DNA from 2 places in the Streptomyces sp. NPDC029296 genome. Region 2 is predicted to be linked to the other one. Evidence: riboswitches for the same ligand, from Rfam matches in the RefSeq annotation. Region 2 holds a riboswitch; the other holds the start of a gene.

Region 1 (14,866 bases), on a different contig from region 2:
CAGAACGACCCGGAGGCCGCGATCTCCCTCAGCCTGGTCCTGCTCACCGTCTCCATCGCGGTCCTGGCCGCCCTCAGAGACCGCTGGATGACCACCCCATGACCCACAGCGCCCCCCGCTCCGGCAAGCCGGCCCCCTCCCCCTACGGCGCTCCGCCCCCGCAGGGGCCGCCCGCACCCGACGACGAGCGCCGCACGGACGGCGCGGCCGGGAACCCCTCTCCGGCCACCGGCCTGGACGCCCGCCTCGTGGTCGACCGCCCCGGGTTCCGCCTGGACGTGACCTTGACGGCGGCGCCCGGGGACGTCCTCGCCCTCCTCGGGCCCAACGGCGCCGGCAAGACCACCGCCCTGCGCGCCCTCGCCGGCCTCACCCCCCTCACGGACGGCCACCTGCGCCTGGACGGCACCCCCCTGGAGGACACGCCCCCCGAGTCCCGCCCGGTCGGCGTCGTCTTCCAGGACTACCTGCTCTTCCCCCACCTGTCCGCCCTGGACAACGTCGCCTTCGGCCCCCGCTGCCAGGGCGCGGGCAAGGCCGAGGCCCGGGCCCTCGCGGCGGCCTGGCTGGACCGCATGGGCCTGGCCGAGCACGCGGGTGCCAAGCCGCGCCGGCTGTCCGGCGGCCAGGCCCAGCGCGTGGCCCTCGCCCGCGCCCTCGCCACCCGGCCCCGCCTGCTCCTCCTGGACGAGCCGCTGGCGGCCCTGGACGCCCGTACCCGCCTGGAGGTCCGCGCCCGGCTCCGCCGCCACCTGGCCGAGTTCGAGGCCGTCTCGGTCCTGGTCACCCACGACCCGCTGGACGCCATGGTGCTCGCGGACCGTCTGGTGGTCGTGGAGCACGGCCGGGTCGTGCAGGAGGGCAGCCCCGCCCACATCGCCCGCCACCCGCGCACCGACTACATCGCCCGGCTCGTGGGCCTCAACCTCTACCGGGGACAGGCCGCGGGTCACACCGTACGCCTCGGCTCCGGCCCCGCGATCACCACGACGGAGGAGCTGTCCGGCCCGGCCTTCGTGGCGTTCCCGCCGTCCGCCGTGACCCTGTTCCGGGAACGGCCCTCCGGCGCCAGCGCCCGCAACCTGTGGCGCTGCGAGGTCGCCGGCCTGGAGACGCACGGCGACCAGATCCGCGCCGACCTCACCGGCGAGCTGCCGCTCACGGCGGACCTGACGACGGTCGCCGCCGCCGAGCTGGACCTGCGTCCCGGTGCACCGGTCTGGGCGACGGTCAAGGCGACCCAGACCCACGCGTACCCGGCCTGAGCGGATCCGCGCTCTACGGTGGGTTCCCATGACCCTGAGCATCCGCAACCAGCTGCCCGGGACCGTCACGGAGGTCCACGCAGGCGAGGTCATGGCCACCGTGCGGGTCCGGCTGGACGGCGGCCCCTCTCTGACGGCCGCCATCACCCTGGAGGCCGCGGAACAGCTCCGCCTCGCCCCCGGCAGCCCCGTCCACGCCCTGGTGAAGGCGACCGAGGTCGTCCTCGCCACCCGCCCGGCCGAGGGGCTGTCCCTCCGCAACCGGGTCCCCGGCACCGTCACCGAGATCCGCCCGGGCCGGGTCATGGCCTCCGTGAAGATCACCACGGCCGCCGGCGAACTCACCGCCGTGATCACCCGCGAGGCGGTCGCCGACCTCGGCCTGTTCGTGGGCTCCGACGTGATCGCCCTGGTCAAGGCCACCGAGGTCTCGCTGGCCACCCCGTAGCGCGAACGGCCCCGCCCGGAAACCCGGGCGGGGCCGTTCGGCGGCGGTTCGCTCAGTCCTCGTAGGCGTCCAGCGGCGGGCAGGAGCACACCAGGTTGCGGTCGCCGAAGGCCTGGTCGATACGGCGCACCGGCGGCCAGTACTTGTCGGCGGCCGGGACACCGGCCGGGAAGACGGCCTCCGCGCGGCTGTAGGCGTGCGCCCACTCGCCGCCGAGCGCGGCGGCGGTGTGCGGGGCGTTCCGCAGCGGGTTGTCCTCCCCGGGCCACTCGCCCGAGCCGACCTTCTCGATCTCCGCGCGGATGGCGATCAGCGCATCGCAGAAACGGTCCAGCTCCGTGATGTCCTCGGACTCGGTCGGCTCGATCATCAGCGTGCCGGCCACCGGGAACGACATGGTCGGCGCGTGGAAGCCGTAGTCGATCAGGCGCTTGGCCACGTCGTCGACGCTCACGCCGGTCGCCTTGGTGAGCGGGCGCAGGTCGATGATGCACTCGTGCGCGACCAGGCCGCCGGGGCCGGTGTAGAGCACGGGGAAGTGCGGCTCCAGGCGCTTGGCGATGTAGTTCGCCGACAGCACGGCCACCTGGGTGGCCCGCTTCAGGCCCTCGCCGCCCATCAGGCGGACGTACGCCCAGGAGATGGGCAGGATGCCCGCGCTGCCCCACGGGGCCGCGGAGATCGGGCCCACGCCCGTCTCCGGGCCGGCCTCCGGCTGGAGCGGGTGGTTCGGCAGGTACGGCGCGAGGTGCTCGCGGACCGCGACCGGGCCGACGCCCGGGCCACCGCCGCCGTGCGGGATGCAGAACGTCTTGTGCAGGTTCAGGTGGGAGACGTCACCGCCGAAGTGGCCCGGCTTGGCGACGCCGACGAGCGCGTTGAGGTTGGCACCGTCGACGTACACCTGGCCGCCGGCCTCGTGCACGGCCGCGCAGATGTCGGCGACGTGCTCCTCGAACACCCCGTGCGTGGACGGGTAGGTGATCATCAGTACCGCCAGCTCCTCGCGGTACCGCTCGATCTTGGCGCGCAGGTCCTCGACGTCGATCTCGCCGTCCTCGGCGGTCTTGACGACGACGACCTTCATGCCGGCCATCACCGCGCTGGCGGCGTTGGTGCCGTGCGCGGAGGACGGGATCAGACAGACGGTGCGCCGGTCGTCGCCGTTGGCGCGGTGGTAGCCGCGGACGGCGAGCAGACCGGCCAGCTCGCCCTGGGAGCCGGCGTTCGGCTGGAGGGACACCTTGTCGTAGCCGGTGACCTCGGCGAGACGGTCCTCCAGCTCACGGATGAGCGTCAGGTAGCCCTGCGCCTGCCCGGCGGGCGCGAAGGGGTGCAGCTGCCCGAACTCGGGCCAGGTGACCGGCTCCATCTCCGTGGTCGCGTTGAGCTTCATGGTGCAGGAGCCCAGCGGGATCATGCCGCGGTCGAGCGCGTAGTCGCGGTCGGCCAGGCGGCGCAGGTAGCGCAGCATCGCGGTCTCGGAGCGGTGCTGGTGGAAGACCGGATGGGTGAGGTAGGCGTCGGTGCGCAGCAGCGCCTCGGGCAGGGTGTCCTCGGCGGCCCGGTCCAGCGCCTCGATGTCGGCCTCGGCGCCGAAGGCGGCCCAGACGGCGGCCAGCCCGGCCCGGTCGGTGGTCTCGTCGCAGGCCGCGGAGACGTGGTCGGCGTCGACGAGCCGCAGGTTGACGCCCTTGTCCCGGGCGGCGGCGACGATCCCGGCGGCCTTGCCGGGCACGCGCGCGGTCACGGTGTCGAAGTACGCGCCGTGGACGATCTCCACGCCGGCGGCCTGAAGGCCCGCGGCGAGGAGGGTGGCGTAGCGGTGCGTGCGCCGTGCGATCGTCTTCAGGCCCTCGGGGCCGTGGTAGACGGCGTACATGCCGGCCATGACGGCGAGCAGCACCTGCGCGGTGCAGATGTTGCTGGTGGCCTTCTCACGGCGGATGTGCTGCTCACGGGTCTGCAGCGCGAGCCGGTAGGCCTTGTGGCCGTCGGCGTCGACGGAGACGCCGACCAGGCGGCCGGGCAGGCTGCGCGCGAACTTCTCGTGGACGGCCATGTAACCGGCGTGCGGGCCGCCGAAGCCCATCGGCACGCCGAAGCGCTGGGTGGTGCCGACGGCGATGTCCGCGCCCAGCTCGCCGGGCGAGGTCAGCAGGGTCAGGGCGAGCAGGTCGGCGGCCACGGTGACCAGGGCGCCCAGCTCGTGCGCCTGGTCGATGACGGGCTTGATGTCCCGTACGGCACCGGAGGCGCCCGGGTACTGGATCAGCACGCCGTTGATGTCGCGCTCGGCGATCCGCGCCGGGATGCCGTCGGACAGGTCGGCGACGACGACCTCCACACCGGTCGGCTCGGCACGGGTCTCGATCACGGCGATGGTCTGCGGCAGCGCGTCCGCGTCGACCAGGAACAGGCCCTTCTTGTTCTTGCCCATGCGCCGGGACAGGGCCATCGCCTCGGCGGCGGCCGTGCCCTCGTCCAGCAGGGAGGCGCCGGAGGTGGGCAGCCCGGTCAGCTCGGCGACCATCGTCTGGAAGTTCAGCAGGGCCTCCAGGCGGCCCTGGGAGATCTCCGGCTGGTACGGCGTGTAGGCCGTGTACCAGGCCGGGTTCTCCATGACGTTGCGCAGGATGACGGGCGGGGTGAAGGTGCCGTAGTAGCCCAGGCCGATCATGGAGCGCAGGACCTGGTTGCGGTCGGCGAGCGAGCGCAGCTCGGCGAGCACCTCGGCCTCGGTGCGGGCGCCCGGCAGGTCCAGCGAGTCGGCGTTCTTGATCACATCCGGGACCGCGGCGGCGGTCAGCTCGTCCAGCGAGCCGTACCCGACCTGCGCGAGCATCTTGGCCCGCGCCTCCTGGTCGGGCCCGATGTGGCGCTGCTCGAACGGGATGCCCGCTTCGAGTTCGGAGAGCGGAATGCGAGGGGCGGTCATGTGCGGAGGCCTCCTGGTCTGGCGCGACCTGCGAGGGGCGCCCCGGCACGGGCACCCCGACGGCCTCCCCCTCTGTCATCTGCACCTGAGAGCTTCACCGGGGGCCCGCGGGCACCGGCTTTCACCGTCGGTGAGAGCGGGAGCCGTCGACACCCGCCCTGCTTTCCAGAGTGACCTCGTCCGTGCGGTACGTGAGCCTGAGAGATTCCGGGGAGGAGTTGCTCCTTCGGCGCCTCCGACAGGGTCGGAGGACTCTCCCGCGCGGGGTCAGCAGCCGCTTGCCAGCCTACCAGCGAGGTCAATCGTGCGGTCTTCGAGTGGCCGCCTCCTCGAATGTGCTCTTTGGTAGTGCTTACGGATGAGTTGCGACCACGTGGAGGGAGAGGGACCGTGCAGACCGACATCGATCCGCGCAGCCTGATCGGCCGCAAGGCGTTCGACCGCAGGGGCACCAAGATCGGCACCATCGACGAGGTGTACCTGGACGACGCGACCGGTGTGCCCGAGTGGGCGGCCATACGCACCGGTCTGTTCTCCCGGGATGCCTTCGTGCCCCTGGAACCCAGCGAGCTGGTCGACGGCACCCTGCGCGTCCCCTTCGACCGCGCCCTGATCAAGGACGCCCCCGATTTCGGCGTGGGCCGCCATATCTCTCCCGAGCAGGAACTCCAGCTCTACCACCACTACGGCCTGGACACCGCCTCCCCTTCCGCGCTGCCGGACCACGACTTCGGCAAGCTGGCGGGTTCGGAGGAGGGCTGAGAGGACCCTTCCCGCCGGTCGCGCGCGTCTTCCTGCTCCCTGGTCTCCGTGACGCGCGGCTCTTCCGCGGCCCGGGCGTCTTCCGGAGCCCGGGCGTCTTCCGGAGCGTCCGGGGTGCGGGAAGGGTCCATGACCAGTGGCAACGGGTCGGCGGACGCCAGCTCGGGATCGTCGACGAAGAACGTCCGCACCCGGCCCGGCCCGGACTGGGGCGTCTCGAACCGCACCGTCACCCTGCCCACCCCGCTGCCCTGGACCCAGCCCGGCCCGTACTCGGCGTGCCGCACATCCTGCCCGGCCCGCCAGTGCGGCTCGGCTGTGTCCGGCCGTTCCCCCTCGGCCTCGGCGGCGTGCTCCTCGGGCTCCTCGTCCGCCGGCACCGGCATCGCCTGCGCGAACAGGTCCTCCTGCGTGTAGTCGGCGAGCCCGGACACGCCGACGCCGAGCAGCCGTACCCCGCCGGTGGTGTCCACGGAGTCCAGCAGCCGCGCCGCCGCCTCCCGGATGACCACGGGATCGTCGGTGGGCCCGCGAAGCGTCTCGGAACGGGTCAGGGTGGAGAAGTCGTACCTCCGTACCTTGAGCACGATGGTCCGCCCGGACAGCCCGGCCCCGCGCAGCCGCCGCACGCACCGGTCGGCCAGCCGCCGCACCTCCAGGCCGACCCGCAGCCGGTCGTGGATGTCCACGTCGTAGGTGTCCTCCACCGACACCGACTTGGCCTCCCGCTCGGCCACCACCGGCCGCTCGTCCCGGGCCAGGGCCATGGCGTACAGCGCCTGCCCGTGCGCCTTGCCGAGCAGCCGGACCAGCTCGTCCTCGCCGGCCTCCGCCAGTTCCCCGACCGTGGTGATCCCGGCTCTGCGCAGATGGTCCCCGGTGGCCGGGCCGACCCCCGGCAGCGTCCGCACCGGCATCGGCGCGAGCAGTTCCCGTTCGGTGCCCGGCTCGATCAGCACGAGGCCGTCCGGCTTGGCCTGCTCGGAGGCGATCTTGGCGAGCATCTTGGAGGCGGCGAGTCCCACCGAACCCGTGAGCCCGGTGACCGCCCGGATGTCCGCCCGCAGCTTCTCCCCGGCCCGTCGCGCCGACTGTTCGTCCCAGGCCGCGCCCCCGGCCTCCAGGTCCACGAACGCCTCGTCCAGGCTCAGCGGCTCCACCAGCGGCGACAGCTCCCGCAGCAGCCCCATCACCTGCTCGCTGACCGACCGGTACAGAGTGAAGCGCGGCACCAGATAGGCGGCGTGGGGGGCCAGCCGGCGCGCCTGGGCCATGGGCATCGCCGAGTGCACCCCGAACACGCGTGCCTCGTACGACGCGGTGGCCACCACACCGCGTGGTCCGAGCCCACCCACGACCACGGCCTTCCCGCGCAGGCTCGGCTTGGACGCCTGCTCCACCGAGGCGAAGAAGGCGTCCATGTCGAGATGCAGGATCGTGGGCGCGTTTCTCACATGTCCGATGCTGCACCACGGCACTGACAATCCGCCGGTGCCGTGGGTCCGGTCGGAACCGGACGGTCAGACCGCGCGGTTGCGGCGCCGCGCCAGTTCGTCCGTGGGGTTGTGCCCGACCAGGGTCTCGCCGGTGTCGATGCGTTCGCCGTGCAGCTGGGAGAGGGCGCTTTCCACGTCCCGCCACACCACGCCCACGGCGATCCCGAAGATGCCCTGACCGCCCTGGAGCAGGGCGTGGACCTCGTCCGGCGAGGAGCACTCGTACACGGTGGCGCCGTCGCTCATCAGGGTCATCCGCTCCAGATCGCGGAAACCGCGTTCCCTGAGGTGCTGCACCGCCGTGCGGATGTTCTGCAGCGACACACCGGTGTCCAGGAACCGCTTCACGATCTTCAGGACGACCACGTCGCGGAAGCTGTACAGCCGCTGGGTGCCCGATCCGTAGGCGGGCCGCACGCTGGGCTCCACCAGACCGGTGCGGGCCCAGTAGTCCAGTTGCCGGTACGTGATGCCGGCGGCAGCGCAGGCCGTGGGCCCGCGATAGCCGATCTGCTCGGACGTCATGGACGCCACCCCTCCGCCGTTCGGCACCGCCGTCGGCAGCTGCGGAGGGTGCTCCACCGCGCCGCCGGGATGGGCATGTCCCCCGCCTGGGCGCAGCGAACTCGGGGGCGGGTACGGACCGCTTTCCCCGAAACCGCGTCCCGGGGCACCCCCAACCGTACCGTCGCCGCTGGTTCTCACGCCGACCTCCGTCCTTGACCTGCCTTCTCGACGGTAGGCAGTCACCAGGGGTGCGTCAACGATCGCCACACTCGGCACGCCGAGTGATAATCACCCTAGGAGTGGTTTCCCGTGTCCCACCGCGGGGAAAGGCTAGCCGAATGCGCTCGCGGCGAGCCGTAGGACGCTCTCGGTGCCGGGGGCAATCGCCGGGGGCCGGCCGCGTGGAGCCGCCGGTCCCGCCGGGCACAACCGCTGGTCCGGGGGCCGGCCGCGCCGCTCACTGGCTGCTGGTGCCGAAGTCCTCGGGGGAGATCTGGTCGAGGAACTCCCGGAACTTCTCCACCTCGTCCTCCTGCTCGTCGGGGATGGCGATGCCCGCGTCGTCCAGCACCGTGTCACTGCCGTAGATCGGCGTGCCGGTGCGCAGGGCCAGCGCTATGGCATCGGAGGGGCGGGCGCTGACCTCGACCCCACTGGCGAACACCAGCTCCGCGTAGAAGACGCCTTCTCGCAGATCGGTGATGCGCACTTCGGTCAGCTCCTGGCCGACGGCCTCCAGCACGTCCTTGAACAGGTCGTGGGTCAGCGGACGCGCGGGCGCCATGCCCTGCTGGGCGAAGGCGATCGCCGTCGCCTCCCCCGGCCCGATCCAGATGGGGAGGTAACGGTCGCCTCCCACTTCGCGCAGGAGCACGATCGGTTGGTTGGAGGGCATTTCGACCCGGACACCTACGACATCGAGCTCGTTCACACAGCAACCCTAGGCCGTGCCCGGGACGTTTGGGTAGTCGGGCCGGGAACAGGTGCCCGATCCGGCCGCCCGGTGTCCCCCCGCTTCAGGGGATCCGGACCCCGAGGGCGCTCTTCACCAGAGCCGCGTGCAGCTTCATCGTGAGGTCCGCCAGCTCCTTCGCGCGGGCCTCGGCGTGCGCCCTGGTCTGCGGGTTGCGGTGGCGCCTGAGCGGGGCCACCACCTGGTCGACCAGGCCCGCCTCACGGTCGGCGGCGGCCTTCATCACCCGCAGGTGGCGCGGCTCGATCCCGAACCGGCCCAGTTCGGCGATCAGCGAGGCCACGGTGACCGCCTCGGCGTCGTACGCCCCGTCCTCCAGGGGAGCGATGAGCCCGTAGGACTCCCACTCCTTCAGCTCGCCCTCGTCGATGTCCGCCGCGGCCAGCAGCTCGTCCCGGCCCACCCTGGCCACCGTCGGTCCCTCCACGGACACCGGTCCGTCCTGCGCGGTGCGCTGGCGCCCGACCAGGGGCAGCGGGACGGCCTCGCCCCGCTCCATGGCGTCCAGGTGCTCCCGGATCACCTTGAGCGGCAGATAGTGGTCCCGCTGCATCCGCAGGATGTGGCCGAGGCGCTCGACGTCCCCGGCGCTGAACTTGCGGTACCCCGACGGGGTCCGTCGCGGCTCGACGAGCCCCTCCGACTCCAGGAAGCGGATCTTGGAGATGGTGACTTCGGGAAACTCGTCGCGCAGCACGTTCAGCACCGTGCCGATGCTCATCAGCCCACTGTCCCTGGCGGCGGTACCGCTTCCGGCACCGCCGCTCGGTGTTTGAAGCATGGACCTTCCCTCTGGGGGTCCCCCCGGACACCGGTCCGGGGGCGGGTCAGTAGCCCTGCCGGCTCGCGTGGAAGACCAGCCGGTACTTTCCGATCTGCACCTCGTCACCGTTCGACAGGGCGACCTGGTCGATGCGCTCGCGGTTGACGTACGTGCCGTTCAGGCTGCCCACGTCGGCCACCGTGAACGAGCCGTCCGGGGAACGCCGGAACTCCACGTGCCGCCGGGAGACCGTCACGTCGTCCAGGAAGATGTCGCTCTGCGGGTGCCGGCCGGCCGTCGTCAGGTCGCTGTCCAGCAGGAAGCGGCTGCCCGAGTTCGGCCCCCGGCGCACGACCAGCAGCGCCGAGCCCGGCGGCAGCGCGTCCACCGCGGCCTGCGCCTCCGGGGAGAGCATCGGCAGCGGCGTCTGGCCGGTCGCCTCGGAGTCGTAGGCCTCCAGCCCGGAGATCGAGATCGTGGACGTCGTCTCGGAGGCCCGCTCGGGCGTCAGCCCGGGACGCAGCGGCGCCCCGCAGTTGGAACAGAACCGGGCGTTCTCCGCATTGCGGTTACCGCACCTCGTACACACCAGGACCGACATTGACGGATCCTCCTGCCGCGGCTGCCCCGCCGGGGCGTTGGACGCGTACGGGCCGGAGGAGAACCCTCCACCCGTACCTGAGGTTGACGGTTGCCCGAAACCTATGCCGCCGGACTGGGCAGGGTCAACTGACGCCGCGCCCTGACCTCCCGAAATGTCACCGCCCGGACCAGCGACCTGGTCCCGGAACAGTGGGCGCTGGCCCTCCGCGTCAGGCTGCGCGCGATGACGAGCGGTCGCGTTGTCGCGACCCTCTCGCGCGCTCTTGCCGAACAACTTCGCAAACAACTTCACGGGCGATTCCCCTTGACCGAAACAGACCCGCCCGTGGGGCAGGACGAACCCTGATTGCCTACACCGGCCGAGCCGGACATTCTCACAACGTCCGTATGCACCAAACAGTTTCCACCACGCACCACCCCTTCGGTGCGCCGACCCCCCGCAACCTCATGCCCCTGCCCGACGGCCCCCATGCACCGCCGGTTCACTGGGAGGACGACCGAGCGTAGTCAGGCCGCTCCGCCCGCCGCAAGGCGTCTACGACGATCTTGTCGGAGTGCTCGACGGTCACCGTGGCCTGCTCTTTCTTCAGAGTCTGCACCACGCCTCCAGGGATGTTCAGCGCCGGCTCGAGGTCCTGCGGCTTGCCGATGACCCTGAAACGATACGGTGCGTTGATCTTGTTCCCGTCGACGCTCACACTCCTGTCGGAGTCGGCGAAGTAGGTGCCGGCGACCACCCGGACCCCGTTGACCTGGATCGCCTCCGCACCGGCCGCGCGCAGCTCCTGGATCGCGTCGAGCAGCATGTCCGCCTTGACCGTCCCCTTCGTGTCCTCGATCGTCATGGTGATGCCGGGACCCTGTGCCGCCACGGTGCCCGCCAGGATGCCGAGTTGCCTTGCCTTCTCGGCGGTCTGCCGGCGCGCCTCCGCGGCCTGGTCGGAGCTGCTCTGCAGTTCCTGACGCTGCCTTTCGAGTCCCTGCTTCTCGTCCTCAAGACGCTGAGTACGCGAATCCAGTTCATCGAGGATGCGGACGAGATCTTCCTGGCGGGCGCCGCGCAGCGCGCTGTCGGTGTCGCTGTTGGACGCCACCTGCACGGCCAGGCCGAAGCCGAGACCGAACAGCAGCACGGCGACGATGAGTTGCGCCCGGGTGAAACGCGGCGGCCACAGGCCCTTGACGAGCCGCTGCCGGCCCGTCAGCGGCTGCCGGGGCCGCCCCCCGTCCGGCTGCCCGGCCCCGGGCGCGGGCACCGCCACCGGCACCTCGGCCGGCAGCTCCCTGCGCAGATGGCCCGCCGCCTGCTCGCCCCGGTCGGTGCGGATGTCCTGTTCCTCGCGGTCGTTCTGCTCGCTCATGGATGTCACGCCCGGAAGACGTGCCGTCGGATCGCCGCGGCGTTGGAGAAGATGCGGATGCCCAGGACCACGACGACGCCCGTGGACAGCTGCGCGCCCACGCCCAACTTGTCGCCGAGGAACACGATGAGGGCGGCGACGACCACGTTCGACAGGAACGACACCACGAAGACCTTGTCGTCGAAGATGCCGTCCAGCATGGCCCGCAGACCGCCGAAGACGGCGTCCAGCGCGGCGACGACGGCGATCGGCAGATACGGCTCGACGACCGCCGGAACCTCGGGCCGGACCAACAGCCCGGCCACGACTCCCACGACGAGGCCCAGTACGGCGATCACGATGTGCCCTTCCCGGTCTTCTCGGACTTCGGCTGTGCTGTACGTACGATCACACTGGGGGCGGCGGGCAACCGGACGTCGTCCTCCGTCGAGATGGTGGCGCGGATGCCGTAGTTCTCCTCCAGGGCGTGCAGATACAGGCCGTCGGCGCTGTTCTGGAACCTGGTGCTCAACCTCTTCGCGTCCCCCACCGCCAGCACCGCGTACGGCGGCACCAGCGGCCTGTTGTCGACCAGTATCGCGTCACCCGCGGCCCTGATCGCGGACAGGGCGGTCAGCCGCTGCCCGTTGATGGAGACCGCCTCGGCCCCGGAGGCCCACAGTCCGTTGACCACGCGCTGCATGTCCCGGTCCCGCACCCGGCCGGTGTCGGAGAACCCGGAGGTCTCCCGGGGATTGGCGCCCTCCCCGCCGCCGGCGGCCTCCTTGGCGTCGTTCACGACGAGCCGCACGCCGGGGCCGTGCACCGCGGTGGCACCCGACAACAGGCCCACCAGGTCCGCCTCGGCGCTGCCGCCGCTGGACCTCAGGGCCGCCCGCCGGCTCGCGTCGACGTCGTCGCGCAGCTTGTCGACGGTGCTCTCCAGCTCGTCCGCGTCGTCGGTCTCGCTGTCGATGCGGTCGATCAGCTCTTGGCGCTCCTTGGCCACCACGGGCGCCGTCACCCGCGCCTGGGCCGCCCCCACGGTCACGACCAGCGCCGCGAGGACCAGACCGGCGGCCAGGCCGAGTTTGGCCCGCAGGGTCTTCGGCAGACCGCCCTGGCCCGCGGACTTCCTCCGGGCGGCGGCCTCGGCGTAGCCGTCGTCGAGGCTGTGGTCCATGACGTTGGTGATCAACGACATGGAGGCGTCCGGGCGCTGCGGCCGCGCGGGGCTGCTCCGAACGGGGGGTTGCTGCGGCATGCCGCACATCGTCGCATGTCGCGAGCGGTACCTCCGAACGGCCCCACCGGCGTGCCGGACAGACCCCTTCGGGGACACTTGTCCGCCACGCGCGCGTGCGGCGGCTTGCGCCGCCGCACGCTGTTCGGTACGGCCCGGGGACGCCGTGCCGACGGCCCCGGGCCCGTAAGGGTCTTACCGGCCGGCGCTGTCCACGACGGCCGACCACTCGTCCAGCAGGGCCTGCGCGGAGGCGTCGTCGGGGCCCTCCGCCCACAGGTGGGTGACCGCTTCGGCCGGGTCGGGCAGTACCATCACCCAGCGCCCGTCGGTCTCCACGACCCGCACACCGTCGGTCGTGTCGACGAAGCGGTCCCCGGCGGCCTCGACCACGCGCCGCATCACGAGTCCCTTGACGGCCCACGGCGTCGCCAGATCGCGCTTGAGGACGTGCGCCCGCGGGATCCGGGCGTCGATCTGGCTCAGCGTGAGCTGGGTGCGTGCCACGAGCCCGATGAGCCGTACGAAGGCCGCCGTGCCGTCGTACACGCCGCTGAACTCGGGGACGATGAATCCGCCCTTGCCGTCGCCGCCGAAGATGGTGCCCTCTTCGCGCCCGACGCGCGTGAGGTCGTCCGGCGAGGTGGTGGTCCACTCGACCTGGGTGCCGTGGTAGGCGGCCACCTGTTCGGCGATCCGGGTCGTGGTGACCGGCAGGGCCACCCGTCCGCTGCGCCGTTCGGCGGCCACCAGGTCCAGCATGACCAGCAGCGCCCGGTCGTCCTCGATGATCCGGCCCTTCTCGTCCACGAGCGACAGCCGCTCGCCGACGGGGTCGAACCGCACACCGAACGCGGCACCCGAGGAGGCCACTATCTCGCCGAGCCGCACCAGCCCCTTGCGCCGCATCTCGGCGGTCTCGGTGGGCCGCGTCTCGTCCAGACCGGGGTTGATGGTCAACGAGTCCACGCCGAGCTTGCCGAGTAGGCTGGGCAGCACGAGCCCGGCGCTGCCGTTGGAGGCGTCCACGACGACCTTGAGGCCCGACTCGGCTATCCCGGTCGTGTCGACGTTGCGCAGCAGCGACCCGGTGTACGAGTCGAAGACGCTCGCCGGGAAGTGCAGGTCGCCGATCTCGCCGGGGAACGCCCGCCGGTACTCCTGGCGCGCGAACACCCGGTCGAGCTTGCGCTGGCCGCCCTGCGACAGGTCTCCGCCCTGGCCGTCGAAGAACATGATGTCGACCGAGTCCGGGACACCGGGCGAGGTCCGGATCATGATGCCGCCGGCGCTGCCGCGCGCGGTCTGCTGCCGGGCCACGGGCAGCGGCACGTTCTCCAGGTCGCGTACGTCGATGGCGCTGGCCTGGAGCGCGGAGATCACCGCGCGCTTGAGCGCCCGGGCGCCGCGGGAGTGGTCGCGGGCCGTGGTGACGGTGGCGCCCTTCTTCAGCGTCGTCGCGTAGGCACCGGCGAGCCGTACCGCCAGCTCGGGAGTGATCTCCACGTTCAGGATGCCGGAGACACCGCGGGCGCCGAACAGATGCGCCTGACCGCGTGACTCCCAGATCACCGAGGTGTTGACGAAGGCGCCGGCCTCGATGGTCTTGAAGGGGTACACCCGGACGTTGCCCTGGACGATCGACTCCTCGCCGATCAGGCACTCGTCGCCGATGACCGCGCCGTCCTCGATTCTCGCGGCGCGCATGATGTCGGTGTTCTTGCCGACGACGCAGCCGCGCAGGTTGCTGTGCTGGCCGACGTAGACGTTGTCGTGCACGACGGCCTTGTGCAGGAAGGCACCGCTCTTGACGACGACGTTGGAGCCGACGACGGTGTGTTCGCGGATCTCCGCGCCGGCCTCGACCTTCGCGTAGTCGCCGATGTACAGCGGTCCGCGCAGGACGGCGTCGGGGTGCACGTCGGCACCCTCGGCCACCCATACGCCCGGCGAGATCTCGAAGCCGTCGATCTCGACGTCGACCTTGCCTTCGAGGACGTCCGCCTGGGCCTTCACGTAGCTCTCGTGCGTGCCGACGTCCTCCCAGTAGCCCTCGGCGACATAGCCGTAGACCGGCTTGCCTTCCTTCATCAGCTGCGGGAAGACGTCACCGGACCAGTCGACGGGGACGTCGGGGTCGACGTAGTCGAAGACCTCGGGCTCCATGACGTAGATGCCCGTGTTGACGGTGTCGGAGAAGACCTGGCCCCAGGTCGGCTTCTCCAGGAAGCGCTCGACCTTGCCTTCCTCGTCGACGATGGTGATGCCGAACTCCAGCGGATTGGGCACGCGGGTCAGGCAGACCGTGACGAGCGCGCCTTTCTCCTTGTGGAAGTTGATCAGCTCGGTGAGGTCGAAGTCGGTCAGGGCATCGCCGGAGATGACGAGGAAGGCATCATCCTTCAACGCCTCCTCGGCGTTCTTGACGCTTCCGGCGGTACCGAGTGGCTTCTCCTCATTGGCATAGGTGAGCTCCATGCCGAGCTCTTCGCCGTCACCGAAGTAGTTCTTTACGAGCGATGCCAGGA
Region 2 (14,866 bases):
TGGTAGGGCAATGCCTTGCGGCGGTGCAGGACCAGGTCGTCGTCGCAGGAGAAGGGGATCTCGTGCTCGCCGAGCAGCGCGATGCGGTTCGCCTGCCGGATCCTCTCCACCCGCTCGTCGGCCGTCTCCACGTCCACCGTGCGCGGCGAGGCGCCCTCCAGGCCGAGCAGCACCGCCCTCGGGGTGCCGTGGCCGTGACCGGTCGCGCCGAGCGAGCCGTACAGCTCGCAGCGCAGGGAGGCGACGGAGCCGAGCAGGCCCTCGTTGCGCAGCCGGCGGGCGAACATGCGCGCCGCGCGCATCGGGCCGACCGTGTGGGAGCTGGACGGGCCGATGCCGATCGAGAACAGGTCGAAGACCGAGATGGCCACGGAGGACTCCTCAAGACGGGGTGGTGCAAAAAGGGCGGTACAGGGGCGCGGGCACCGCGCACGCCGGTACTACCAGTGTGCGCGGTGCCCCGCGAAAGGTGACTTACTTGTTCAGACCCGGGTACAGCGGGTGCTTGTCGGCGAGCGCCTTGACGCGTGCCTTGAGCGCCTCGGCGTCGTAGGACGGCTTCAGTGTCTCGGCGATCACGTCGGCGACCTCGGCGAAGTCCTCGGCCGTGAAGCCGCGGGTGGCGAGCGCCGGGGTGCCGATGCGCAGCCCCGAGGTGACCATCGGCGGGCGCGGGTCGTTCGGGACGGCGTTGCGGTTGACCGTGATGCCGACCTCGTGCAGCCGGTCCTCGGCCTGCTGCCCGTCCAGCTCGCTCGCGCGCAGGTCCACCAGGATCAGGTGCACGTCCGTGCCGCCGGACAGCACGTTCACCCCGGCCTCGCGCGCGTCGGCGGCGGTCAGCCGCTCGGCGAGGATGCGGGCGCCCTCCACCGTGCGGCGCTGGCGCTCCTTGAAGTCCTCGCCCGCCGCGACCTTGAAGGACACGGCCTTGGCCGCGATCACGTGCTCCAGCGGACCGCCCTGGAAGCCCGGGAAGACGGAGGAGTTCAGCTTCTTCGCGAAGTCCTTCCTGGCGAGGATGATGCCGCCGCGCGGACCGCCGAGCGTCTTGTGGGTCGTGGAGGTGACCACGTCGGCGTGCTCGACCGGGTTCGGGTGCAGCCCCGCGGCGACCAGTCCGGCGAAGTGCGCCATGTCGACCCACAGGTACGCGCCGGTCTCGTCGGCGATCCGGCGGAACTCCGCGAAGTCCAGCTGCCGCGGGTACGCCGACCAGCCCGCGATGATCACCTTGGGGCGGTGCTCCTTGGCGAGCTTCTCCACCTCGGCCATGTCGACCAGGCCGGTCTCGGCGTCCACGTGGTAGGCGACCACGTCGAACTGCTTGCCGGAGAAGTTCAGCCGCATGCCGTGGGTCAGGTGGCCGCCGTGCGCCAGGTCCAGGCCGAGGATGGTGTCCCCGGGCTGGGCCAGCGCGAACAGGGCCGCCTGGTTCGCGGAGGCGCCGGAGTGGGGCTGCACGTTGGCGTACTCGGCGCCGAACAGCTCCTTGACCCGGTCGATGGCGATCTGCTCGGCCACGTCGACGTGCTCGCAGCCGCCGTAGTAGCGGCGGCCCGGGTAGCCCTCGGCGTACTTGTTGGTGAGGACCGAGCCCTGCGCCTCCATGACCGCGAGCGGCGCGAAGTTCTCGGAGGCGATCATCTCCAGCGTCGACTGCTGGCGGTTCAGCTCGGCGTCGACCGCGGCGGCGATCTCCGGGTCCAGTTCGTGCAGGGGCGTGTTCAGGACAGTCATGGCGCTACGACTCCTCAGCCGGCGGTGAAGGCGGTGTACTCGTCCGCGGAGAGCAGCTCGGCCGGCTCCTCCGTGACGCGGACCTTGAACAGCCAGCCGCCCTCGAAGGGGGCCGAGTTCACCAGCGAGGGGTCGTTGACGACGTCCTCGTTCACCTCGGTGACCTCACCGGTGACCGGCGAGTACAGGTCGGAGACCGACTTCGTCGACTCCAGCTCGCCGCAGGACTCGCCCGCGGACACCGTGGAGCCGACCTCGGGGAGGTCGACGAAGACGACATCGCCGAGCGCGTTGGCCGCGTGCTCCGTGATGCCGACCGTCGAGACGCCGCCCTCGGCGTCCGACAGCCACTCGTGCTCCTTGCTGTAGCGCAGCTGCTGGGGGTTGCTCATGGCCTGAATTCTCCTGTACGCGCGGGAGTGATGGTGACGGGGGGACTGGGGAAACCGCTGGTGAGCGGGCGAATGTGCGCAGGGTCACGCGCCGCCGCGCGGCCGGGGGCCCCGGGCGGGCGCGGGCGCGCCCGGCGGCTACTTCTGGCGCTTGTAGAACGGCAGGGCCACGACCTCGTACGGCTCGTGGGTGCCCCGGATGTCGACGCCGACGCCCGGCGTGCCCGGCGCCGCGTGCGCCGCGTCGACGTAGGCCATGGCGATCGGCTTGCCCAGGGTGGGGGAGGGGGCGCCGGAGGTGACCTCGCCGATCACCTCGCCGCCCGCGACCACGGCGTACCCGGCGCGCGGCACCCGGCGGCCCTCGGCGACCAGCCCGACCAGGACCCGGGGCGGGTTCTGCCCGGCCCGGGCGGCGGCCTCGGCCAGCGCCTCGCGGCCCACGAAGTCGCCCTCCTTCTCGAACTTGACCACGCGGCCCAGCCCGGCGTCGAAGGGGGTCAGGGAGGTGGTCAGCTCGTGCCCGTACAGCGGCATGCCCGCCTCCAGGCGCAGCGTGTCCCGGCAGGACAGCCCGCACGGGACCAGACCGACGCCCTCGCCGGCCTCGGTCAGCGCCTGCCACAGGCCGACGGCGTGCTCCGGCTTCACGAACAGCTCGAAGCCGTCCTCGCCGGTGTACCCCGTACGGGCGATCAGCGCCGGGACGCCGGCGACCGTGCCGGGCAGCCCGGCGTAGTACTTCAGGCCGTCCAGGTCGGCGTCGGTCAGGGACTTCAGGATGCCGGGGGACTCGGGGCCCTGCACCGCGATCAGCGCGTAGGCGTCCCGGTCGTCGCGGACCTCGGCGGCGAACCCGGCCGCCCGCTCGGTGAGCGCGTCCAGCACCACCTGGGCGTTGGAGGCGTTGGCCACGACCATGTACTCGGTCTCCGCCAGCCGGTAGACGATCAGGTCGTCCAGGATGCCGCCGTCGGCCCGGCAGATCATGGTGTAGCGGGCGCGGCCCACACCGACGGAGGCGATGTTGCCGACCAGGGCGTGGTTCAGGAAGGCGGCGGCCTCGGCGCCGGTCACGGTGATCTCGCCCATGTGGGAGAGGTCGAACAGGCCGGCCCGGGTGCGCACGGCGGTGTGCTCGTCGCGCTCGGAGCCGTAGCGCAGGGGCATGTCCCAGCCGGCGAAGTCGGTCATCGTGGCGCCCAGCGAGCGGTGCACGGCGTCGAGCGCGGTATGGCGGAGTTCGGTACTGCTCATCGGTCGGTCGTCTCCCAGGGCACAAGGACGGGGCGAGGAACGTTCCTCCCCATCTGTCATCGGAACCTGAGAGGTTCGCCGCCACCGCCACGGGGACGATCACGGCTTGCACCTTGGGTGGAGCCGCCGTCGCCGGCGGCCCGCTTTTCAGATGTGCCTCGCCCGCGCGGTAACGGGGCCTGAGAGATTCAAGGGAGGGACTTGCTCCTTCGGCGCCCCAGGCGGCCCCGAGGGGGCCCGGGAACTCTCCCGCGCGGATTCAAACGGCCGGTATGCAGTTGGCGGCCTCATCATTGCACGCCACACCCCGGCCATCCAGAGCGCGCCGCCTGTGACCGACCTGTGGCCGTACGCACACGTACCGCCGACCGTTTCCCATTACCTTTCCTTTACACAGAACGGGCATGGGATTGACCGAGCCCCTGGGGAGGACGATCACGGTGAACAGGACATCGGCCTACGCCGCCCACACCGGTCTGGTGGTTCCGGGACCATCCGCCGCGGCGGCCCGGGAACGCCGCGCGGAGCGCCCCGCGCCGGTCGTCCGCGATCTGCGCGACCGGGCCGGCCGCAGCCCGCACGTCCTGCTCTTCGGCCCCCGCGACCTGGTGGTGATCACCGGGCTGCCGGGCAGCGGCAAGTCCACCCTGATGCACCGCGCGGTCGCCGGCCGCCGCGTCGACTCCCAGGACACCCGGGACCGCTTCCAGGCCCGCGTCCCCGGCTTACTGCCGTACGCGCTCTACCGCCCCCTGGTCCGCCTCGCGCACTACGCCGGGCTGCGCCGGGCGCTGCGCACCGGCGAGGGGCTGGTCGTGCACGACTGCGGTACCCAGCCGTGGGTGCGCGCCTGGCTGGCCCGCGCGGCCCGGCGCCGGGGCGGCACCCTGCACCTGCTGCTGCTCGACGTGGACCCCGAGACGGCCCGCCGGGGCCAGCGCGAGCGCGGCCGGGGCGTCTCCCGCTACGCCTTCCGCCGCCACCGCCGCGCCACGGCCCGGCTGCTGCGCGCGGTGGAGAAGGGGGAGCTGCCCGCCGGGTGCGGCGCGGCGGTGCTGCTGGACCGGGACGCGGCGGACGTCCTCGCCCGCGTCGGCTTCACTCGGTGAGGGGCTGTCAGTGCCACCCGCTAGCCTTCATGGTCACAGCAGTGGTTCCCAGCAGGCGGTAGGCACATGGACTTCCCGGCGGACTTTCCCGCGGACTTCCCGGCACCGGCGCACCCGCACCCGCACGGCGGTTGGCCCGGCAACGAGCTGGAGGAGGTGTTGTCGGCCTCCCTCGGCATCCCCGCGGCGGGCGGCCGGATCGTCGAGGTCGTCGGCCGCAGCCTCCTGTGGATCCCGCTGCCGGGCGGCGGGAGCCCGGACAGCGGCCCGCTGGACCTGCCGACGCTGGACATCGGCGGCCAGACCTACGTCCCGGTGTTCAGCTCCGAGGAACAGCTGCGCCAGGTGGCCGGCTCCCACATGGCGTACACCATCGCCCCGGCGGTGGAGTTCGCCCGCGGTCTGCCCCCGCAGGTGGGCATCGTCGTCAACCCCGAGGGCGTGGTCGGCATACCGCTGCCGCCCGAGGCGGTGGCCGAGCTGTGCCGGGTGGGCCGCACCCCGCTCGACGGCCCGGGCACCGGCGGCCGGGTCCGCCTCTTCGAGCCCGACTGGCAGGACGACCCGGTCGACTTCCTCGCCGCCGCCTCCGCCGAGTTCACCGGGACCGGCGTGGTCCTCACCGCCCGCCGCTGCCTGGCCGCCGTCGAGACGGCCGACCCGGCGCTGTTCGTCGGCGTCGAACTCTCCCGGTGGGAAGGCGACCTGCGCGCCCTCCCTCTCCAGGCCCTCGGCAGGGCCCTGGCCGAGGTCCCGGTCAAGTGGCCGGTCAACCTGGTCCTCCTGGACGTGACGGACGACCCGGTGGCCACCTGGCTGAAGACGAACGTCCGCCCCTTCTACCAATACGGCCCCTGAACGCGCCCCCGAGGGGACGCGGGGCCGTGTCCGATATGCGGCTCCGCCGCGGGGCGCGGGGAACCCTCCACGCACCCGCACACGCGATCGAACCGAAGGCCCCGGGCTGGTAGGCGCATAAGCTGTGCTCACACGCCGGGTCACAAGCAAAGAAGGGGCTCATCAGGTGAGCGCGAGCCACAGCGGCAGCGTCGAGCACATGCTGCGCCAGGTCACGCCCGGACGCTACGACGCCTACGAGGCATTGCTGCGCGCCCTCGCCACCCCCTCCTCCGGCCAGATCTTCATGCTCCTGTGGCACGGCCAGGCCGGCGCCCCGGACGCCCAGTACGGGAACATGGAGGTGGACGGCTTCCCCTACGCCCCCGGCGTGACCTCCGCCCAGGAACTGTCGGCCAGCGGCTGGAACCGTTCCTACGAGGTGGCCGACGGCCTGGACGTGGCCCGCACCCTCTACCCCGACCACTACGGCCTCTGGCTCAACCCGCACGCCCCGGGAGGCGGCGTCGGCATCCCCTGGCTGGACCTGCGCCGCATCGCCACCGGTCTGGACCGCCAGCCGGCCGGCCCGCTGCGCCTGTCCGAGCCCGGCATCGAGATCCCGCAGTTCTACGCCCTGCTCGCGCAGAACGCCCACCGCACCCCCGCGCTGCGCTCACTGCGCCGCGCCTGGGTGCAGCCCGCGCTCGGGGCGCCGTACCTCGCCATCGGCCTGGACGTGTACGACACCTCGCCCGCCGCGGTCGACTCGGTGCGGGCCATGATGCAGCAGTCCATCGGCGCGGTCCCGGAGGGCCTGCCGGTCTCGACGGTCGCCATGACCGACGCCCACGACCCGGTGGTGATGTGGATGCGGGCCAACGCGCGCCCCTTCTACGACCGCGAGGCGCACGCCCCGGTGCCACCGCAGTCCCCGCTCCAGGTGCCGGCCCCGCCGCAGACCCCGGCCGGCGGGTACGGCTATCCGCCCGCGCCCGGCGGCTACTGAGCAACCGCTTGCGGAGACGGCCTTGTTGACGCACACGCAGAATCCATCGGACCGGGACGCTTCTGCGCGCGTAGACATCGGCCGAACCTCCCGAACCGCGTAGATTCACCGTTCTGTCCCAACTGGCCCGCGTCCGGGGTCCGTTACCCACTGTTCGGATAACGGAATCCCCCGCACTGCATCACGGTTGCGCATACTTTCGCCGTCAGCTCTGGCGGGTGATCACAACCACGCTGAAGACTCGCGACTCAGACGCGAGGCCGAGGGCCTCGTGATCGATGGCAAGTCGACAAAGCCGCAATCCGCGGCAGGCGCAGGCCGGTCACCACCGGCGAGAGGGGTCGCTCACCGTGACCGCACCGATCGAGACCACCGGGGCGGCAGCCGAGGCGCAGCCGGAGGCTGTGCTGGAGGGTGCCGGTAAGGGGCAGATCGAGGGTCGTTCCCTGGGCCAGATCGCCTGGACCCGGTTCAAGAAGGACAAGGCCGCCGTCGCCGGTGGCGTCATCGTGATCCTGCTGATCCTCCTCGCCGTCCTCTCCCGTCCCCTCCAGGCCCTGTTCGGCCTCGACCCCAACGCCTTCCACCAGGACCTGATCACCCCGGACACCTCGCTGCCCACGGGCAGTTGGGGCGGCATGAGCGCGGACCACCCGCTCGGCGTGGACCCGAAGTTCGGCCGGGACATCGCCACCCGCATCCTCGAGGGCTCCTGGGTGTCGCTGGTGGTCGCGTTCGGCGCCACCATCCTGTCCAACGTCATCGGCGCGATCATGGGCGTCATCGCGGGCTACTACGGCGGGCGGGTGGACTCGATCATCAGCCGGCTGATGGACACCTTCCTCGCCTTCCCCCTCCTGCTCTTCGCGATCGCCATCTCCGCCACCCTCCAGGGCGGCGCCTTCGGTCTCAACGGACTGCCGCTGCACCTGAGCGTGCTCATCTTCGTCATCGGCTTCTTCAACTGGCCCTATCTGGGCCGGATCGTGCGCGGCCAGACCCTCGCCCTGCGCGAGCGCGAGTTCGTCGACGCGGCCCGGGGCATGGGCGCCAAGGCCCCCTACATCCTCTTCCGGGAACTGATGCCGAACCTGGTCGGCCCGATCATCGTCTACTCGACGCTGCTGATCCCGACCAACATCATCTTCGAGGCGTCGCTGAGCTTCCTCGGCGTCGGCATCCAGCCCCCGCAGGCGTCCTGGGGCGGCATGCTCCGCGAGGCGGTCACCTACTACCAGGTCGACCCCCAGTACATGATCGTCCCGGGCCTCGCCATCTTCGTCACCGTGCTGGCGTTCAACCTGCTCGGTGACGGTCTCCGCGACGCTCTCGACCCGCGCAGCCGCTGACGCCTGCCGCGAGAGCCCGACAAGTTTTCAATCAATGGAGGGGAAAGCGCCCATCATGCGAAGGTCAGCGCTGGCCGCTATCGCGGCCATCGGCTCCGCCAGCCTGCTTCTTGCGGGTTGCAGCAAGGCCGATGACAACACCAACGAGAACGGCACCAAGTCGGCCGGGGCCAACGCCGCGACCAAGGGCGTCGTGAACGCGTCGGACAAGAAGGGTGGCACGGTCACCTACGAGATGTCCGACGTCCCGGACTCCTTCGACCCGGGCAACACGTACTACGCGTACATGTACAACCTCAGCCGGCTGTACGCCCGTCCGCTGATGACCTTCAAGCCCGGTGCCGGCGACGAGGGCAACACCCTGGTCCCGGACCTCGCGGCGAGCAAGGGCCAGCCGAGCGACGGCGGCAAGACCTGGACGTACAAGCTGCGTGCGGGCCTGAAGTACGAGGACGGCACGCCGATCACCTCGAAGGACGTCAAGTACGCCGTCGAGCGCTCCAACTTCGCGCGTGACGTGCTCTCCCTCGGCCCGAACTACTTCCAGCAGTTCATGGCCGACGGCGACAAGTACAAGGGCCCGTACAAGGACAAGAACCCCAAGGGCCTGTCCTCCATCGAGACCCCGGACGACACCACGATCGTCTTCCACCTGAAGCAGGCCTTCCAGGAGTTCGACTACCTGGTCGCCACGCCGCAGACGGCCCCGGTGCCGCAGTCGAAGGACACCGGCGTCGACTACGTCAAGCACGTCCTGTCCTCCGGCTCGTACAAGTTCCAGAGCTACGAGGACGGCAAGCAGGCCGTGTTCGTGCGCAACGAGAACTGGGACCCGAAGACCGACCCGCTGCGCAAGCAGCTGCCGGACAAGATCGTCGTCAAGATGAAGGTCAACCCGGAGACCATCGACCAGGACGTCTCGGCCGGCAATGCCATCGAGCTGGTCGGCACCGGTGTCCAGGCCTCCACCCAGGCCGAGATCCTCACCGACCCCGCCAAGAAGGCCAACACGGACAACACCTACGGTGGCCGTCTCGTCTACCTGGCGATCAACAGCAAGCTGAAGCCGTTCGACAAGCCCGAGTGCCGCAAGGCCGTGCAGTACGCCATCGACAAGGTCTCGGTGCAGACCGCCGAGGGCGGGCCGGTCCGCGGTGAGATCGCCTCCACCGTCCTGCCCCCGGACATCCCGGGCTACGCCAAGGCCGACGTCTACGCCACCAAGGACAGCAAGGGCGACGTCGCCAAGGCCAAGGACCAGCTGAAGGCCTGCGGCGAGACCTCGATCTCCACCAACATCACGGCCCGTTCGGACCGTCCGCAGGAGATCGACGCCGCCACCGCGATCATCAACTCGCTGAAGAAGGTCGGCATCAACGCCAGCCTCAAGCAGTACCCGTCCGGCAAGTACTTCACGGACTACGCGGGCGTGCCGAAGTTCACGCAGAAGCAGAACGTCGGCCTGATGATGATGCAGTGGGGTGCCGACTGGCCCTCCGGCTACGGCTTCCTGCAGCAGATCCTGAACGGCAAGGCGATCAGCCAGTCCGGCAGCACCAACCTGTCGCAGTACGACAGCAAGGAAGTCAACGAGCTGCTGGGCAAGGCGATCGCCACCCAGGACACCGGCGAGCGCAACAGCCTCTACAGCCAGATCGACAAGAAGACCATGGACGACGCCGTCCTCGTCCCGCTGACCTACTTCAAGGTCCTGCTGGGCCGTCCGCAGAACTACACCAACCTGGTTTCCACGGCGGCCTTCAGCGGTCAGTACGACTACCTCAACATCGGCGTCGCGTCGAAGTAGCAGCCCCGGAAGGCAGGTGAAGGCATTGGTGTCCGCGGGCCCCCCGGCCCGCGGGCACCAGCGCCGGCCCCCGTGATCTCGTACATCCTCCGCCGGACGTTCGCGGCAGTGATCCTGCTGCTGGTCGTCTCCGCGGTCACCTTCGCCATCTTCTTCCTGCTGCCGCGACTCGCCGGCCAGACGGCGGACCAGCTGGCACAGCAGTACATCGGCAAGAGCCCGTCGAAGGCGGACATCGCCGCGGTCAAGCACAACCTCGGTCTGGACCAGCCCGTCTACGTCCAGTACTGGCACTTCATCAAGGGGATCGTGGCCGGCGCCACGTACGACCTCGGCCCGACCACGGTGCACTGCGACGCGCCGTGCTTCGGCTACTCCTTCAAGAACCACCAGGCGGTCTGGCCGGAGCTGACCTCCCGCATCCCGATCACGGCCTCGCTGGCCGTGGGCGCCGCCGTGCTGTGGCTCCTGTCCGGTGTGGTGGTCGGCGTGATCTCCGCGCTGAAGCCGCGCTCGTTCTTCGACCGCGCCTTCATGGGCGTCGCGCTCGCCGGCGTCTCGCTGCCCATGTTCTTCACGGGCAAGCTGGCGCAGCTGCTCTTCACCGTCCAGATCCCGATCTTCGGGCGCACCTACGTCCCGCTCACGGAGAACCCGGCGCAGTGGGCCAACACCCTTTTCCTGGCCTGGTGTTCGCTGGCCCTGCTGTACTCCGCCATCTACGCCCGGCTGACCCGCTCGGGGATGCTGGAGACGATGAACGAGGACTTCATCCGCACGGCCCGGTCCAAGGGCCTGGTCGAGCGCCGGGTGGTGGTCAAGCACGGACTGCGTTCCGCGCTCACCCCGATCATCACCGTCTTCGGCATGGACATCGGCCTGCTGCTCGGCGGTGCCGTGATCACCGAGTCGGTGTTCTCGCTGCACGGCATCGGCGAGTACGCGGTGCAGGGCATCACCGACAACGACCTGCCCAAGATCCTCGGCGTGACCCTGCTCGCCGCCTTCTTCGTCGTGATCGCAAATCTTGTGGTGGACGTGCTCTACGCCGCCGCCGACCCGCGGGTGAGGCTCTCGTGACCGAACTCTCCAAGACCGGTGCCGCGGTGGGCGAGCCCGCCCCCGCCAAGGCCCCCGAAGCCTTCCTGGAGGTCCGCGACCTCAAGGTGCACTTCCCGACCGACGACGGCCTGGTCAAGTCCGTCGACGGGGTCAGCTTCTCGCTGGAGAAGGGCAAGACCCTCGCCATCGTGGGCGAGTCCGGCTCCGGCAAGTCGGTGACCTCGCTGGCCATCATGGGCCTGCACCGGCTCGGCGCCCGCGGCAAGAACGTGCGGATGTCCGGCGAGATCTGGCTGAACGGCAAGGAACTGATCTCCTCCTCCCCGGACGAGGTGCGCAGGCTGCGCGGCCGGGAGATGGCGATGATCTTCCAGGACCCGCTGTCCGCGATGCACCCCTACTACAAGGTCGGCGACCAGATCGTCGAGGCCTACCGGGTGCACCACGACGTCAGCAAGAAGGTCGCCCGCACCCGGGCCATCGAGATGCTCGACCGGGTCGGCATCCCCGAGCCCGCCAAGCGCGTCGACGGCTACCCGCACGAGTTCTCCGGCGGTATGCGCCAGCGCGCCATGATCGCCATGGCCCTGGTGAACAACCCCGAGCTGCTCATCGCGGACGAGCCGACCACCGCCCTCGACGTGACCGTCCAGGCGCAGATCCTCGACCTGATCCGGGACCTCCAGAAGGAGTTCGGCTCCGCGGTCGTCATGATCACCCACGATCTCGGCGTGGTCGCCGAGATCGCCGACGAGATCCTGGTGATGTACGGCGGCCGGTGCGTGGAGCGCGGCCCGGCCGACGAGGTCTTCGAGCAGCCGCAGCACCCCTACACCTGGGGCCTGCTCGGCTCGATGCCCCGCATCGACCGCGAGACGTCCGAACGGCTCATCCCGGTCAAGGGCCAGCCGCCGAGCCTCATCAACGTCCCCTCGGGCTGCGCCTTCCACCCGCGCTGCCCGTACGCGGACATCCCCAAGGGGAATGTCACCCGCACGGTGCGCCCCGAGCTGGAGCAGGTGAGCACCGGGCACTGGTCCGCCTGTCACCTCCCGACCGAGGACCGCCAGCGGATCTGGACCGAAGAGATTGCGCCGAAGCTGTGAGTGAGACCAAGAAGACGGACGAGGCCGCGATCCCTCCGCAGACGCCGGCCTCCGAGGGCTCGGCGGACCGCGAGGTGCTGCTCAGGGTCGAGGGCCTGACCAAGCACTTCCCGATCAAGAAGGGCATCCTCCAGCGCCAGGTCGGCGCCGTGAAGGCCGTCGACGGCCTCGACTTCGAGGTGCGCAAGGGCGAGACCCTGGGCGTGGTCGGCGAGTCGGGCTGCGGCAAGTCGACCATGGGCCGGGTCATCACCCGCCTCCAGGACCCGACCGGCGGCAGGATCACCTTCGAGGGTCAGGACATCACGCGGCTCAGCGCCGGGCAGATGCGCCCGCTGCGCCGCGACATCCAGATGATCTTCCAGGACCCGTACGGCTCCCTGAACCCCCGCCACACCATCGGCTCGATCGTCTCGGCGCCCTTCCGGCTCCAGGGCGTGGAGCCGGAGGGCGGGGTCAAGAAGGAGGTCCAGCGGCTGCTGTCCCTGGTCGGCCTCAGCCCCGAGCACTACAACCGCTACCCGCACGAGTTCTCCGGCGGTCAGCGCCAGCGCATCGGCATCGCCCGCGCCCTCGCCCTGAAGCCGAAGCTGGTGGTGGCGGACGAGCCGGTCTCCGCGCTGGACGTGTCGATCCAGGCGCAGGTCGTCAACCTCATGGACGACCTCCAGCAGGAGCTGGGCCTGACCTATGTGATCATCGCCCACGACCTGTCGGTGGTCCGGCACGTGTCGGACCGGATCGCGGTGATGTACCTCGGCAAGATCGTGGAGCTGGCCGACCGCACCTCGCTGTACGAGGCGCCGATGCACCCGTACACCAAGGCGCTGATGTCGGCGGTGCCGGTGCCGGACACCAGGCGCCGGGGGCGGAAGAACGAGCGCATCCTGCTGCGCGGCGACGTCCCGTCCCCGATCGCCCCGCCCTCCGGCTGCCGGTTCCACACCCGCTGCTGGAAGGCGACGGAGATCTGCCGGACGACCGAGCCCCAGCTGATCGAGCTGAAGCCGGGCCAGCGGGTGGCCTGCCACCACCCGGAGAACTTCGCCGACCAGGCCCCGCAGGACACGGTCCTGCTGTCGGCGGCGAAGGCGGCGTCGGAACTGGTCCCGGACGCGGTCGTCTCCGACGGTCCGGCCGAGAAGGAGTCGGCGCCCGAGAAGGAGCCGGCGGGCGAGGAGAAGCCGGCCGACGCGAAGGCTTCGGTGACCGAGGCGAAGCCGCCGGTCGAGAAGGAGCCGGCCGCGAAGGGCACCGCCTCCGAAGCGGCCTCCGAGGCGACCGCCTCCGAAGACGCCTCGGAGGAAGCCCCCGGGGCGACCGCTTCCGAGACGGCCAAGGGTGCCGCGTCCGCCGAGGCCGTCGCCGAGGCCGCCGACACCGCGCCGGTTCCCGAGGCCGCCGAGGCCGCCGCGGCGACGGAGGCCTCCGGGGAGAAGACCGGCCCCGGCGCGAGGTCCACGCCGAAGACGACCGGCAAGACGACCCGGAGGACGGCGAAGAAGACGCCCGGCAAGCCCTCCACCGGGACCGGCCCCCAGGAGCCGTCCGGCACGTGACGCATGACGACTGGGCAAAGTCATGCACATGCCTGAACGGGAGAGTGCAGAGTCGTCCGTGCCCGACCACCGATCGGCACGCTCGAAAGGGACGACTCATGGCACTCTCCCGTTCGGCACGTCTGGGGGTCCTCGCCACCGCCGCGGCCTCCTTCCTCGCCATCGCCGCCGCCGCGCCCCCCACCCAGGGCGCCCCCGGCATCGGCGACCCCTACTTCCCGCACCTGGGCAACGGCGGCTACGACGCCCGCCACTACGACCTGGACGTGGCCTACGCCCCCGGCACCGGCCGCCTGGACGGCCGTACCACCCTCACCGCGCACGCCACCCAGACCCTCTCCTCCTTCGACCTCGACCTCCAGAAGCTGGAGATCACGAGGGTGGAGGTGGACGGCGGACGGGCGGCGTTCACCCGGGACGGCGACGAGGTCACCGTCACCCCGCGCCGGCCGCTCCCCAAGGGCCGCGACTTCACCGTCTCCGTCACCTACGGCGGCGTCCCCGAGGCCCTCGGCGGCCCCATCGTCTTCGGCTCCGACTACGGCTGGATGAAGACCCCCGACGGCGTCTTCGTCGCCTGCGAGCCCAACGCCGCCTCCACCTGGTTCCCGTCCAGCGACCACCCCGCCGACAAGGCCACCTACGACATCCGGATCAAGGCGCCGAAGGGCCTGACCGCCGTCTCCAACGGCCGGCTGGTGTCGGCGTACGACAAGGGCGGCTCGACGTACACCCACTGGCGGGAGTCCAGGCCGATGGCCACCTACCTGGCTACCGCCACCATCGGGAAGTTCGACGTGCGCACCGGCCGCACCCCCGGCGGCATCCCCGTCTACGTGGCCATCGACCCCGTGCTGAAGGACGCCAACACCGTCGACGTCTACGGGGTCACGGCCGCCGTCACCGACTACTGGTCGCAGGTCTTCGGGCCGTACCCCTTCGAGGAGACCGGCGCCATCGTCGACGACATGCCGGAGGCCGGGTTCTCGCTGGAGGTGCAGTCCAAGCCCGCCTACTCGGCGGTGCGCAGCGAGACGACGATCGTGCACGAGCTGGCCCACCAGTGGTTCGGCGACTCGGTGAGCGTGGCGCGCTGGAACGACATCTGGCTGAACGAGGGCTTCGCCACCTACGCCCAGTGGCTGTGGGCCGAGCACAAGGGCACCCGCTCCGCCCACGACTCCTTCCTCGCCGGATACGGCTCCCGGCCCGCCGACTCCGCCTTCTGGCAGGTCAGGCCCGGCGCCCCGGAGCGGGACACCATGTTCGCCTCCGCCGTCTACCAGCGCGGCGCGATGACCCTCCAGATGCTGCGCGAGCGGATCGGCGACCCGGCCTTCTTCCGGCTGCTGCCCGCGTGGACCTCGCTCCACCGGTACGGCAACGCCGGCACCGCCGACTTCATCCGGCTCGCCGAGCGCGTCAGCGGCCGGCAGCTGGACGACCTCTTCGACACCTGGCTGTTCACGACAGGGAAACCTGCCCTCTAGCCTGGCTTTGTAAGGTTCAGGCACTCCGGCAGGCGAGAATGTCAGGGTGCAGCTCCAGCAACTCTTCAGCCCCTCCGTCCAGCACACGCTCGAAGTGATCGGGATCTTCGTGTTCGCGATCTCCGGCGCCCTGCTGGCCGTCCGGAAGA

What was found. A riboswitch is a leader RNA that binds a small molecule or an ion and turns the genes downstream of it on or off. The one in region 2 is predicted to bind glycine.
Region 1: linked by a shared signal. The riboswitch ahead of gcvP (aminomethyl-transferring glycine dehydrogenase) and the one ahead of gcvT (glycine cleavage system aminomethyltransferase GcvT) in region 2 are both predicted to bind glycine.

The regions. Positions count from the first base shown of each region.
Region 1 covers NZ_JBVHXT010000010.1:179,976-194,841, forward strand. The annotation lists gene modB (molybdate ABC transporter permease subunit) at 1-102, shown strand, start outside; gene ACZ4W9_RS11775 (ABC transporter ATP-binding protein) at 99-1,265, shown strand; gene ACZ4W9_RS11780 (TOBE domain-containing protein) at 1,294-1,713, shown strand; gene gcvP (aminomethyl-transferring glycine dehydrogenase) at 1,766-4,651, opposite strand; glycine riboswitch at 4,827-4,921, opposite strand; gene ACZ4W9_RS11790 (PRC-barrel domain-containing protein) at 5,042-5,413, shown strand; gene ACZ4W9_RS11795 (DNA polymerase IV) at 5,335-6,867, opposite strand; gene ACZ4W9_RS11800 (MerR family transcriptional regulator) at 6,934-7,614, opposite strand; gene ACZ4W9_RS11805 (bifunctional nuclease family protein) at 7,874-8,347, opposite strand; gene ftsR (transcriptional regulator FtsR) at 8,433-9,170, opposite strand; gene ACZ4W9_RS11815 (FHA domain-containing protein) at 9,217-10,047, opposite strand; gene ACZ4W9_RS11820 (DUF881 domain-containing protein) at 10,238-11,116, opposite strand; gene ACZ4W9_RS11825 (small basic family protein) at 11,122-11,454, opposite strand; gene ACZ4W9_RS11830 (DUF881 domain-containing protein) at 11,451-12,359, opposite strand; gene ACZ4W9_RS11835 (sugar phosphate nucleotidyltransferase) at 12,534-14,866, opposite strand, start outside.
Region 2 covers NZ_JBVHXT010000042.1:39,057-53,922, reverse strand. The annotation lists gene ACZ4W9_RS31375 (L-serine ammonia-lyase) at 1-371, opposite strand, end outside; gene glyA (serine hydroxymethyltransferase) at 475-1,740, opposite strand; gene gcvH (glycine cleavage system protein GcvH) at 1,755-2,132, opposite strand; gene gcvT (glycine cleavage system aminomethyltransferase GcvT) at 2,271-3,389, opposite strand; glycine riboswitch at 3,433-3,546, opposite strand; glycine riboswitch at 3,547-3,651, opposite strand; gene ACZ4W9_RS31355 (AAA family ATPase) at 3,830-4,498, shown strand; gene ACZ4W9_RS31350 (enhanced serine sensitivity protein SseB) at 4,565-5,356, shown strand; gene ACZ4W9_RS31345 (enhanced serine sensitivity protein SseB C-terminal domain-containing protein) at 5,556-6,344, shown strand; gene ACZ4W9_RS31340 (ABC transporter permease) at 6,695-7,693, shown strand; gene ACZ4W9_RS31335 (ABC transporter substrate-binding protein) at 7,749-9,500, shown strand; gene ACZ4W9_RS31330 (ABC transporter permease) at 9,573-10,580, shown strand; gene ACZ4W9_RS31325 (ABC transporter ATP-binding protein) at 10,577-11,668, shown strand; gene ACZ4W9_RS31320 (ABC transporter ATP-binding protein) at 11,665-13,227, shown strand; gene ACZ4W9_RS31315 (M1 family metallopeptidase) at 13,326-14,717, shown strand; gene ACZ4W9_RS31310 (trimeric intracellular cation channel family protein) at 14,764-14,866, shown strand, end outside.